4 regions of the Blautia sp. 210820-DFI.6.14 genome follow, and region 1 is predicted to be linked to each of the others. Evidence: predicted binding sites of a transcription regulator. Region 1 holds the regulator's gene; each other region holds the start of a gene.
What was found. The regulator Rex, encoded in region 1, represses fermentation and respiration genes when NADH is low (regulators of the CRP and FNR family bind a similar motif). The targets are predictions, from matches to a motif close to ATTGTTAANTANTTAACAAT.
Positions count from the first base shown of each region.

Region 2: LI112_RS03525 (acyl-CoA carboxylase subunit beta) is a predicted target of Rex. The motif match lies at 1,466-1,485, and genes of this name have one in related genera.
Region 3: gap (type I glyceraldehyde-3-phosphate dehydrogenase) is a predicted target of Rex. The motif match lies at 1,874-1,893, and genes of this name have one in related genera.
Region 4: adhE (bifunctional acetaldehyde-CoA/alcohol dehydrogenase) is a predicted target of Rex. The motif match lies at 1,942-1,961, and genes of this name have one in related genera.

Region 1 is NZ_JAJCKS010000030.1:3,245-6,441, forward strand. It holds gene abc-f (ribosomal protection-like ABC-F family protein) at 1-1,214, opposite strand, end outside; gene LI112_RS15430 (redox-sensing transcriptional repressor Rex) at 1,371-2,024, shown strand; gene LI112_RS15435 (NAD(P)H-hydrate dehydratase) at 2,138-3,197, shown strand, end outside.
Region 2 is NZ_JAJCKS010000002.1:205,740-208,936, forward strand. It holds gene LI112_RS03515 (zinc dependent phospholipase C family protein) at 1-12, shown strand, start outside; gene LI112_RS03520 (D-alanyl-D-alanine carboxypeptidase family protein) at 71-1,264, shown strand; gene LI112_RS03525 (acyl-CoA carboxylase subunit beta) at 1,502-2,938, shown strand; gene LI112_RS03530 (OadG family transporter subunit) at 2,952-3,197, shown strand, end outside.
Region 3 is NZ_JAJCKS010000005.1:133,820-137,016, reverse strand. It holds gene pgk (phosphoglycerate kinase) at 1-691, opposite strand, end outside; gene gap (type I glyceraldehyde-3-phosphate dehydrogenase) at 815-1,834, opposite strand; gene LI112_RS06455 (histidinol-phosphatase HisJ family protein) at 2,044-2,862, shown strand; gene LI112_RS06450 (alpha-amylase family glycosyl hydrolase) at 2,898-3,197, shown strand, end outside.
Region 4 is NZ_JAJCKS010000001.1:430,437-433,633, reverse strand. It holds gene LI112_RS01900 (pyridoxal phosphate-dependent aminotransferase) at 1-688, shown strand, start outside; gene LI112_RS01895 (GTP pyrophosphokinase family protein) at 841-1,536, opposite strand; gene adhE (bifunctional acetaldehyde-CoA/alcohol dehydrogenase) at 2,037-3,197, shown strand, end outside.

The DNA.
Region 1 (3,197 bases):
TCTGCATGAAGTACATGATGCTCCTGATCATAGTAACCAATCTGCACTTTGGCACCCAGAGAGAAGCTTCCGGCGTCTGCATCCAGAAGTCCGTTGAGAATCTTGAGCATTGTAGTTTTGCCGGTTCCGTTGTTTCCGATCAGTGCTACGCGCTCGCCTCGTTTGATCTGGAAAGAAATATTGGAAAAAAGTTTCTGCTGCGGGAAACTTTTGGCGAGATCTTCTACGGTAAGGACATCGTTTCCACTGACCACGCGTGGCTCAAGAGAAAGACGCATCTGGCTCTGGACTTCGATCGGTTTGTCGACCCGCTGAATCTTATTCAGCATCTTTTCACGGCTCTCTGCACGTTTGATGGATTTTTCTCTGTTGAAAGATTTCAGCTTGACGATAACGGCTTCCTGATGCTTGATCTCGCGCTGCTGGTTGAGATATGCCTTGTACTGGGCATCACGAAGCTGTGCTTTTTTCTCTGCATAAGCGGAGTAATTACCGGCGTACATACGAACCTGTCCGGCATCGATCTCGATGACTTTTGTGACAACTTTGTCCAGAAAATAGCGGTCATGAGATACAATGAAAACAGCACCAGGATAATTGAGAAGATAAGTTTCCAGCCAGGCAATGCTTTCCATATCCAGGTGGTTGGTAGGCTCATCGAGCAGAAGGATATCTGGTTTGGAAATCAGCAGTTTACCGAGGGCAACACGTGTTTTCTGACCGCCGGAAAGAGTCGCCACCTGTTTGGTAAAATCCTCTTCTGTAAATCCGAGACCATTCAGAACACCCATAAGTTCGCTTTTGTAGGCATAGCCATTCTCCAGTTCAAATTCATGAGTCAGGCGGGTGTAGGAGTTCATCAGGCGGTCAAGTTCTTCGCCGGAAGCATTTTTCATCTGGACTTCCATGGCACGAAGGCGTTCTTCCATATCGATGATATACTGTTTGGTGCTTAAGAGTTCTTCATATACAGAAAGGTGTCCCTGTACATCCTGATACTGGGCGAGGTAACCGATGCGTTTGTCCTTGGCAAGAACTACCTGTCCGGCATCTGCATGGATCTCTTCCATTATAATGCGAAGAAGTGTGGTCTTGCCGGCACCGTTATTACCGATCAGAGCAGCTTTTTCGCGTTCTTCTATATGAAAAGAGGCATCTTCCAGAATCACTTTTTCACCGAAGGATTTGGAGATACCCTGACATGATAAAATCATAGTTATTCCTCCGAAGTAAATATACGGTATGATTATAAAAGCAAAAATGGCCTTTGTAAAGGAAAATCAATGAAAATTGTACATATTTGACAACATTGATTGACAACAAAATGTCAATTCGTTATAATTAACGAGAAAGTGTAAGGAGGGACAACGGTGGAAGCAAAACAGATTTCAAAAGCTGTGATTAAGAGACTGCCACGTTACTATAGATACCTTGGTGAACTTCTGGAAGACAATGTAGAGAGAATCTCTTCCAATGATCTTAGTAAAAAAATGCGTGTTACAGCGTCTCAGATACGTCAGGATCTGAATAATTTCGGGGGATTTGGACAGCAGGGATACGGTTATAATGTAAAATATCTTTATACAGAGATCGGTAAGATCCTGGGGCTGGATATCGTGCATCCGATGATCATTGTAGGAGCTGGTAATCTGGGGCAGGCACTTGCCAATTATGTTGAGTTTGAGAAGAGAGGATTCAAGCTGGCCGGTATTTTTGATGTAAATCCGGTACTTGAGGGAATTGCGGTTCGTGGGATTGAGATTCAGATGATCAGTGATCTTCCTTTTTTTATGAAAGAAAACAATATTGAGATCGCAATTCTGACATTGCCGAAGAATAAGGCACGTGATATGGCGGAGATTCTGATCGAGAACGGAATCAAAGCTATCTGGAATTTTGCACATATCGATCTGGATACTCCGGATGATGTGATCGTGGAGAATGTTCATCTTTCAGAGAGTCTTATGACATTATCCTATAATCTCAGTCAGTATCGTCAGGAACATATAGACGATGAGAAATAAGCAGCACTTATAAAGTGATGGCAGGACGGACAGACAGGCTGTTACCCGGCTCCTTATGGCAAGGAGGCTGCGTAATGGCCTTTTATGCTAATTATGGCAGGTGAGGAAAAAGAATGAAACAGATTGTGACCTGTAAAGAAATGAAAGCTCTTGATGGAAATATGATTGAGGGAATCGGGATTCCGTCCTGTGTCCTGATGGAACGGGCAGCTCTGAAAGTCGCAGAAGAACTGGAACGGACGCTGGCAGACAAAAAACAGGAAGAACGGATTCTCTGTGTCTGCGGAAGCGGGAACAACGGAGGAGATGGCGTGGCTGTTGCCCGTATTCTGAAACTGCATGGTTATCGTACAAGTCTGTATCTGGTGGGGAATCCGGACCACAGGACTGTGGAAATGCAGCGTCAGCTGGATATTGCAGCTGCCTGTCAGGTGCCGGTTGTGAATAACCTGGAAACAGAGGAATATACTACTATAGTAGATGCCATTTTCGGCGTTGGGCTGAGTCGTCCGGTCGAGGGCAGTTACAGAGATGTGATCATGGCACTGAATCAGTTGAATGCCTGGAAAGTGGCTGTTGATATTCCGTCCGGAGTAAATGGCGATACAGGAGCAGAACTTGGAATTGCTTTTCATGCAGATCTGACAGTGACATTTGCATTTCGGAAAGCAGGCCTTTGCCTGTATCCGGGCAGGAAATTTGCCGGTAAAGTGATCGTTGCGGATGTTGGCATCTACACAAGTGATAAGGTGAAACCATATTTATGGCAGACAGAAAAAACAGATATTTATTTTCTGCCGGATAAAATTGTTGATGGAAACAAAGGAACTTTTGGAAAGATTCTGGTCGTTGCCGGAAGTCCGGGCATGTGTGGGGCGGCTTACCTCAGTGCGTCGGGAGCTTTTGCAGTGGGCAGCGGAATGGTGAAAATCGTTACGGCAGAAGAGAATCGGATTCCACTGCAGACAATGCTGCCGGAAGCAATGCTTGACTGTGGCGATGATTTTGCAAAAGATCTTGACTGGTGCGATATTGTGGTGATCGGCCCGGGAATTGGAACTACGTACCAGGCTGCCGAAAAAGTACAGTGGTTTCTGGAGGCAGCATCAGGAGCTGCTAAACCAGTCATACTGGATGCAGATGGGCTGAATCTGCTGGCACAGCATCCGGAAT
Region 2 (3,197 bases), on a different contig from region 1:
TACAATGGATGATCGGAATGATTGCTTTTCTGTCTGCATAAAATAGTTCTATATGAATTAAGGAGGGACTATGAATAGCAGACAAAATATTTTTATCTTTTCGTTGATCATAATTTTACTGACACCCGGTTGGTCTGTATTTGCATCAGAAAAGTCTCCCGGTAATCTTTATGCATTGTCAGCAGTATTGATGGATGGTGATTCCGGACGAGTTCTCTATCAGAAATCAGGTAATACACCTCGTCCGAACGCGAGCACTACCAAAGTAATGACCTGCATTCTTGCTCTTGAAAACGGAAAGGGCGATGACTATGTCAAGGTTTCTGCAAATGCTGTCAGTCAACCGGAAGTACGCCTTGGTCTTTCGATCGGAGAACAATATTATCTGGAAGACCTTCTTTATTCCCTGATGTTGCAGAGTCATAATGATTCTGCCGTTGCGATTGCTGAATGTATCGGTGGATCTGTAGATAATTTTTCAGCTATGATGAATGCAAAGGCAAAAGAAATCGGATGTAAAAACACACACTTTGTCACTCCGAATGGACTGGATGCAGAAAATTCTGGTGGAACACATCACACAACTGCAGAAGATCTGGCTCTGATCATGCGTTATGCAATCCACAATGATGTCTTTCTGAAGATTACACAGACAGAAGAGTATTCTTTTTCTGATTTAAGTAAAAAACGACACTTTTCGCTCCATAACACCAATGCACTACTTCATATGACGGACGGTGTACTTGCCGGGAAAACCGGATATACCGGTGATGCCGGATATTGTTATGTTTGTGCCTGTCAGAAAGATAACAAAACTTTTATCATTGCCCTTCTTGGTGCCGGCTGGCCTAACCATAAAAATTACAAATGGCATGATACTTTGGAACTTCTTAATTATGGAAACAGCAACTATGAATACCGGAGTTTCTGGCAAGAGCCGGAGCTTTCTTATATTCCCGTTGAAAATGGTATTCTGAATGATTTCGGTTCAGGAAGTTCTGTATATACAGGAGGTCAGATTTCTGTTTCGGATAACGAAAAAAACAGACAGATTCTGATTAGCTCAGATGACCGGTTGCAATATCAGATCCGTTTAAAAGAACATCTAAGTGCTCCTGTCAGAAGAGGCGAACAGATTGGACAGATCATTTATTTTCTTAATGATAACAAATTTTTTTCCTGTCCAATATTGGCAACAGAAAACATTCAGAAAAATACATTCACCCATTGCGCAGAACTTGTATTTAAGAATTTTTTTCATTAACAGACCTGACTTCTCCTGTTACGGGAGAAGTTTTTGCGTTTTAGGAAATTACTCTGTAATATTCCAATAACATATCGACATATCAGAACCCTACTGTAAAAAAAACGACATGGGAGTTAAACTTTTAACAAAAAAACAGGAAATCTATTGAAAAAATATTGAAAACAGGTTACAATTATAATCGGCTAAAATTTTGGTTATATTTTTAAAATTTTATAAAATGGAGGGCAAGAAAGAATGAGTAATGCAACACAAAGCTTAGCAGGCACAAGAATCACTTCTTTGCTTGACGCAAACAGTTTTGTTGAAATCGGAAAAAGCGTAACAGCCAGATCCACAGATTTCAATTTAACTGAAACAAAAGCGCCTTCAGACGGTGTTATCACCGGATATGGTGTGATCGACGGAAATCTTGTATATGTATACAGCCAGGATGCTTCCGTATTAAACGGAACTGTTGGTGAAATGCATGCCAGAAAGATTACCGCTCTGTATGACCTTGCAATGAAGACTGGAGCTCCTGTGATCGGTCTTGTTGACTGTGCAGGTATGCGTCTTCAGGAGGCTACTGATGCTCTTGAAGCATTTGGATCCATCTATCTGAAACAGACACTGGCTTCCGGAATGATTCCACAGATTACAGCTGTATTCGGTACATGCGGTGGTGGAATGGCAATTATTCCGGCTCTGACAGATTTCACATTTATTGAATCCCAAAAAGGCAAAATGTTCGTAAACAGCCCGAATGCACTGGATGGCAATTACACAGAAAAATGCGATACATCAGCTGCTGCATTCCAGAGCGAGGAAACAGGTCTTGTAGACGGAACAGGCTCCGAAGAAGAAATTCTTGGACAGATCCGTCAGTTGATCGGACTTCTTCCTTCTAATTTTGAAGATAATGATTCCTTCGTAGAATGTACAGATGATCTGAACCGCACCTGTGACGATATCACAGCATGTGCAGGTGATACATCCATCGCACTTTCCAGAATCGCTGACAACGGCATTTTCTTCGAAACAAAGAAAGATTACGGCAAAGATATTGTAACTGGTTTCCTGCGTCTGAACGGAGCTACTGTCGGTGCTGTAGCCAACAGAACAGAAGTATATGATGCTGAGGGAAATAAAGCCGAAGAATTCGATGGTACTATTTCTGCAAGAGGTGCAAGAAAAGCAGCTGGATTCGTTAAATTCTGTGACGCATTCGATATCCCGGTTCTGACACTTACCAATGTAACCGGATTCAAAGCAACTCTCTGCAGTGAAAAAATGATTGCCAAAGCAGTTGGAGAAATGATCCATGCATTTGCAGATGCAACTGTTCCGAAGGTAAACGTTGTAATCGGTAAAGCATATGGAACTGCTTACATTGCAATGAACAGCAAATCCGTAGGTGCGGATCTTGTATACGCATGGGATAATGCAGAAATCGGTATGATGGATGCCTCTCTTGCAGCCAAGATCATGTATCCTGGTGAAGAAGCTGCAGTTCTTAATGAAAAAGCAGCTGTATACAGAGAACTCCAGTCCAATGTAGAATCCGCAGCAGCAAGAGGATATGTTGATACTGTGATTGCTCCAGCTGATACACGTAAATATGTAATCGGAGCTTTTGAAATGCTTTTCACAAAGAGAGAAGACCGTCCATCCAAAAAACATGGCACAGTCTAAGTGAGGTGAGCATATGAATCAGATGTTTAAAAAAGCTTCCTCCGTCTTTACAGCAATTGTATGCGCCGCATCTATTACATTCTCCGGCGCATCACTGGTTCTGGCAGACGGTGAAATTGATGAGCAGACAAAGACAACGATCGAAACAACTGCCGAAGGACTGACCAATACAATCATTCCGCTGACAGAAGATGAGATTGCAGCATATATGGAATCCGGAGATGCATTCACTGAAAATGCCATGACAGCATGGGATAGT
Region 3 (3,197 bases), on a different contig from region 1:
AGAATGTATAGGACATTCCACCACCGATGATCAGAGTATCAACTTTGTCAAGAAGGTTGTTGATAACAGAGATCTTGCTGGAAACTTTCGCTCCACCAAGGATAGCTACAAATGGTCTCTCCGGATTTTCTACTGCATTTCCAAGGAATGCGATTTCTTTTTCCATCAGATATCCAACAACTGCGGTATCTACATATTTGGTAACACCAACGTTGGAGCAGTGTGCTCTGTGAGCAGTACCAAATGCATCATTTACGAATACATCGCAAAGGGAAGCAAGTTCTTTACTGAACTCATCACCGTTTTTGGTTTCTTCTGCACGATAACGTGTATTTTCAAGAAGAATAACTTCTCCGTCTTTCATGTCAGCTACTGCTGCTTTTACGGTATCATCAACAACAACCGGGCTCGGAACGAATTTAACTTCCTGTCCCAGAAGCTCTGTGAGACGTTTTGCAACAGGTGCAAGAGAAAGTTCCGGTTTTGGTTCTCCCTTCGGTTTGCCAAGGTGTGAGCAAAGAATGATCTTTCCGCCATCTGCGATCAGCTTCTTGATTGTAGGAAGAGCTGCTACCAGACGGTTCTCATCTGTGATTTTGCCGTCCTGCAGAGGTACATTAAAGTCACATCTTACCAGAACTCTCTGGCCTTTTACATTGATATCATCAACGGATTTTTTGTTTAATCCCATGCTAATATTCCTCCAAATTCATAAAAAATGGGCCCGGTCCAAATCAGACCGGACCCTGACTGAGTCTATTTGTGTCATTGCAAAATGCAACAACTTACTCCACACTTTAACTTATGGACTTAATTAAGCGTTCAGAAGTTTTCCAAAATGTTTGATTGTACGAACCATCTGGCTTGTGTAGGAGTTTTCATTGTCATACCATGAAACAACCTGTACTTCTGTTGTGCCGTTCTCAAGTGGCAGAACCATTGTCTGAGTAGCATCAAACAGAGAACCAAATCTCATACCAACGATATCGCTGGATACGATTTCGTCTTCGTTGTATCCGAAGGATTCGTTAGAAGCTGCTTTCATAGCTGCGTTGATCTGCTCTTTTGTAACGTTTCCTTCAACTACTGCTGTAAGGATTGTTGTAGAACCTGTTGGGGTTGGTACACGCTGAGCGGATCCGATCAGTTTGCCGTTCAGTTCTGGGATAACCAGACCGATTGCTTTTGCAGCACCTGTGCTGTTCGGAACGATGTTAACTGCAGCTGCACGAGATCTTCTCAGATCACCTTTTCTCTGCGGTCCGTCAAGTGTCATCTGATCACCTGTGTAAGCGTGGATTGTGCACATGATACCAGATTTGATCGGTGCAAGATCGTTAAGAGCCTTAGCCATTGGTGCAAGGCAGTTTGTTGTACAGGATGCAGCGGAGATGATTTTATCTTCGTTTGTAAGTCCTTCATGGTTTACATTGTAAACGATTGTTTTAAGGTCGTTTCCAGCCGGAGCGGAAATAACAACATGTTTAGCACCTGCATCAATATGAGCCTGAGCTTTGTCTTTGGATGTATAGAAACCTGTGCACTCGAGAACTACGTCTACACCGATTTCTCCCCAAGGAAGTTCTGCAGCGTTAGCTTTTGCATAGATTTTGATTTCTTTTCCGTCAACTGTGATGGAATCTTCTCCTGCTACTACTTTGTCAGCCAGAGCATATCTTCCCTGAGTTGAGTCATATTTTAATAAGTGAGCCAGCATTTTCGGGGATGTAAGGTCGTTGATAGCAACGATTTCAAATCCTTCTGCTCCAAACATCTGACGGAATGCCAGACGACCAATACGGCCAAATCCATTAATTGCAACTTTTACTGCCATGATAAATTCCTCCTATGAAATAAATGGTTGATTATGGCGTTTGTTAAAGAAACGTCAACCTATTGCATATTGTATCGAATCTCGTACAAAAATTCAAGGGGATTTTATAAAAAACATCAGAAATTTCTATTTAAAAGGAAATGAAACCATAGCATATGCGATTTTTGCATGCTATAATAATGTCAATCCATACAAAGGAGGATACAAAAATGTCAAATCAGATCTTATGGGACTGCCATATGCATTCTTCTTTTTCTGCTGACTCAGACACATCTATGGAAGATATGATCCGCGAAGCAATCTGCCGGGGTCTCACCGGCATCTGTTTTACAGAGCATCTGGATCCTGATTACCCACCTACACCGGATAATGAAATATTTGAGCTGGATCTTGATGGATACAGAGAGACTCTCTTTAGACTCCGAGAAAAATATCAGAAGGAACTACAGATTCATTTCGGTATTGAGCTTGGTCTTCAACCACATTTGAACAGTTATTTTCACAAGCTTTTGAAAACCATGCCGTTTGATTTCGTAATTGGATCTTCTCATATTGTACACGGATATGACCCTTATTATAAAGAATATTTTAAAGGGCGCGAAGAATCTGCATGTTACCAGGAATATTTTGAATCCATTCTCGAAAATCTGCATGCATTTTCTGAGATGGATGTATATGGACATATTGATTATATTGTACGCTATGGCCCGAATCAGAATAAATACTATACTTATGAACGTTACCAGGATATTCTTGATGAGATCCTGCGCACCGTCATTGCCAGGGGACGGGGAATTGAGCTGAATACCGGCGGTTTCCACTACGGCCTCGGAGAGCCAAATCCCTGCCGTGCAGTCATTCGCCGCTATCGCGAACTTGGTGGTGAGATCATCACTGTCGGTGCTGATGCACATGGACCGGAAAAGATTGCCTATGATTTCGATAAGGCTGCTGCAATACTTGCAGACTGCGGTTTTAAGTACTATACTGTATTCCAAAACCGTAAACCGGAATTTGTCAAATTATAATTTTCAGATAAAGATACAAAAGGAGGAGATCCATCATGGCAAAAAAACGTCTTCAGAAAAAGCGTGAAGCTGCCAAAGCAGAAACCCCGAAAATAACTACAAAAAAAGTTCAACCAATTAAGGTTGAAACAACAAAGACTGAACCTGTTAAAGTCGAGACTAAGAAAACAGAGCCTATCAAGGTTGAAACAAAGAAAGTCGAACCTGCTAAAGTTGAAACGCAAAAAGCTGAAGCTGTCAAAGTTGAAACAGCTAAGGTCGAATCAGCTAAGGTTGAGACTAAAAAAACAGAGACTGCCAAAGTCGAAACTACAAAAGCTGAACCAGTCAAACTG
Region 4 (3,197 bases), on a different contig from region 1:
AGCCAATACCCGTGCAGTGATCGTAAATACGCCACATAACCCGACCGGTGTTGTTTATTCTGAGGAGACGATCAAAGAACTTGCTGCGATCCTCGAGAAAAAACAGCAGGAGTTTGGTTCTGTGATCTATCTGATTTCGGATGAACCGTATAGAGAACTGGCTTATGATGGCGTAGAAGTTCCATACCTGACGAAATATTATAAGAATACGGTTGTAGGATATTCCTACAGCAAATCTCTGTCTCTGCCGGGAGAGCGTATTGGATATCTGGTCATCCCGGATGAACTGGAAGACAGCGCAACAGTCATCACAGCAGCAGCAATTGCAAACCGTGTACTTGGAAGTGTTAATGCACCATCCCTTATGCAGAAAGTCATCCAGAAATGCGTAGATGCAGAAGTGGATGTGGCTGCTTATGACAGAAACCGTCTGGCACTTTACAATGGCCTTAAAGAATGTGGATTTGAATGTATCAAACCACAGGGCGCATTTTATCTGTTTGTGAAATCTCCGGTTGCAGATGAGAAGCAGTTCTGCGAGGCCGGTAAGAAATATAATATCCTGATGGTTCCGGGAAGCTCCTTTGCCTGCCCTGGATATGTAAGACTGGCATATTGTGTATCTTACGAGACGATTCAGAATTCTCTGCCTGAATTTAAGAAGCTGGCAGCAGAGTATGGGCTGTAGGAAGCCGGAATGTACAGTACACGAATTTGTAAAATGTATAATAGAAATTTATAAGAGTAAAAACAGATAAAAAAGACGCAGGAGCTGACTTTTTTGGTCATGCCCCTGCGTCTTTTGCAGTGCATATCGAGGAAGCACCGGTGGTGCGCTGGTCAGATCTTGTCAATTTTTTTACGGATATCCAGCATTTTCTGATCGAGCTGTGTGATCACAGAAGCACACTGCTGTAATTCTTCATTGATCACTGCTGCCTGCTTTTGTCCGCGTTTGTAACGCAATTGATGGTCGAGGTTGGCCCAGTAATCCATGGCAGCAGTTCGAAGCTGCAATTCTAGTTTGATCCACTGGTTTTCTTTCTGGAATGGAATTGCAATTTCCAGAATCAGATGAAGGCTTTGATAGCCGGATTTCTTTGGCTGCTGTACATAATCTTTGATTTTCAGGATATGGATATCCTGTTGTTTTTCGATCAGGTCAGCCACTTTGTAAATATCATCTACATAAGCACATACAGCACGAACGCCAATCAGGTCATTGATCTTTTCCAGTGCCAGATCAAAATTCAGGTCCAGTCCTTTTTTCTGCATTTTTTTGCAGACACTGTCATAGCTTTTGAGTCTCCATGTTTTCATCTGAATAAAATTTCGTTTATATTTCATCAGCAGAAATGTGTTGATGATGTCGAGTTTGGTCATCATAAGATTGATGGCACATTGTCCTTTAATGCTAAATTCGCTGTCGGTCAGCATGCTCTTAAGAAGTTCTTTCTTTTTCAATTTCTGTCTTTCTTCCTCTAATTGTATCAGTGTAAATGTTTCTGTTGCCCGTAATGCATTTCCCGTTCCCATTAGAATACTCCTCCAGTAATAAATCTGTACGTGATTTGCGTTAAATCAAAGTTAAACAGTCGCGTTGCCAGCGTTAGCTGGAATGCAACCCGTGTGTGGGAATTTTGATTTGGATTTCTGTTTCCCATCATTTAATCTATGAAAAGGGGTGGAGAAATATGACAGGAAAAAATAGAAAATTTTGTTATGAAAATCACAATCTTATGAGTATGAAATCGAGGAAACAGACTTTGAAAACAGGTGTATATCAAATTTTTTGCCTGGGAATTAAGAGGAATGATGAAAATACGGATTGTATAAAATGCTGATTAATGGCGAAAATGTAAGAAATAATTTGTTTGAAATTTTAACAAAATACAGATTGACAAATGATTAACGAACCCGTATAATAAGCGCATATCAATCATTGATAAATAATTAACGTTAATAAATTGACGGAATTGTTTATCGGACTAAAGAATAAGGCTCATATCATAACAGAAAAACAGGAGGATTCACAAATGGCAAAGAAAGAAACCCACATCCCGGCAATCATTGATACTCCGGAAGCACTGGAAGCAAAGATCGCTGCGATGAAAGAAGCACAGAAACTTTTCGCCACTTATACACAGGAGCAGGTAGATAAAATCTTCAAAGCTGCTGCAACTGCAGCTGATAAAGCACGTATCCCGCTTGCAAAAGCTGCTGTTGAAGAAACTGGAATGGGTATCGTTGAAGATAAGGTCATCAAAAATCATTATGCAGCAGAATATATCTACAATGCGTATAAAAACACCAAAACCTGTGGCGTTCTTGAAGAAGATCCGGTTTATGGAATCAAGAAGATTGCGGAGCCGATCGGTCTGATCGCGGCAGTTATTCCAACTACAAACCCGACTTCCACAGCAATCTTTAAAACGCTGATCGCGTTAAAAACCAGAAATGCGATCATCATCAGCCCACATCCTCGTGCAAAAGGAAGTACGATTGAAGCTGCAAGAGTTGTTCTGGAAGCTGCTGTAAAAGCAGGTGCTCCGGAAGGCATTATCGGATGGATCGATGTACCGAGCCTTGAACTTACAAATCTTGTAATGAAAGAAGCTGACATCATTCTTGCAACAGGTGGTCCTGGAATGGTTAAAGCGGCATATTCTTCCGGAAAACCGGCACTTGGAGTTGGCGCCGGAAACACACCGGTTATCATTGATGACACTGCAGATGTTCGTCTGGCAGTAAACTCTATCATTCACTCCAAAACATTTGATAATGGTATGATCTGTGCATCCGAACAGTCCGTAACAGTTCTCGAAGGTGTATATAAAGCAGTTAAAGAAGAATTTCAGTATAGAGGATGCTACTTCCTGAAGAAAGATGAGATTGAAAAAGTAAGAAAAACAATCCTGATCAATGGTGCACTGAATGCCAAGATCGTTGGACAGAAAGCTGCTACGATTGCAGAGATGGCAGGCGTTACAGTTCCGGCAGAAACCAAGATCCTGATCGGTGAAGTAGAATCTGTAGATATCAGTGAAGAGTTTGCACACGAGAAACTTTCTCCGGTACTTGCCATGTACAAGGCAAAAACATTCGACGAAGCGATCGCAAAAGCAGAACAGCTTGTAGCTGACGGTGGATATGGACATACCTCTTCTCTGTATATCAATGTGAATGAGAAAGAAAAA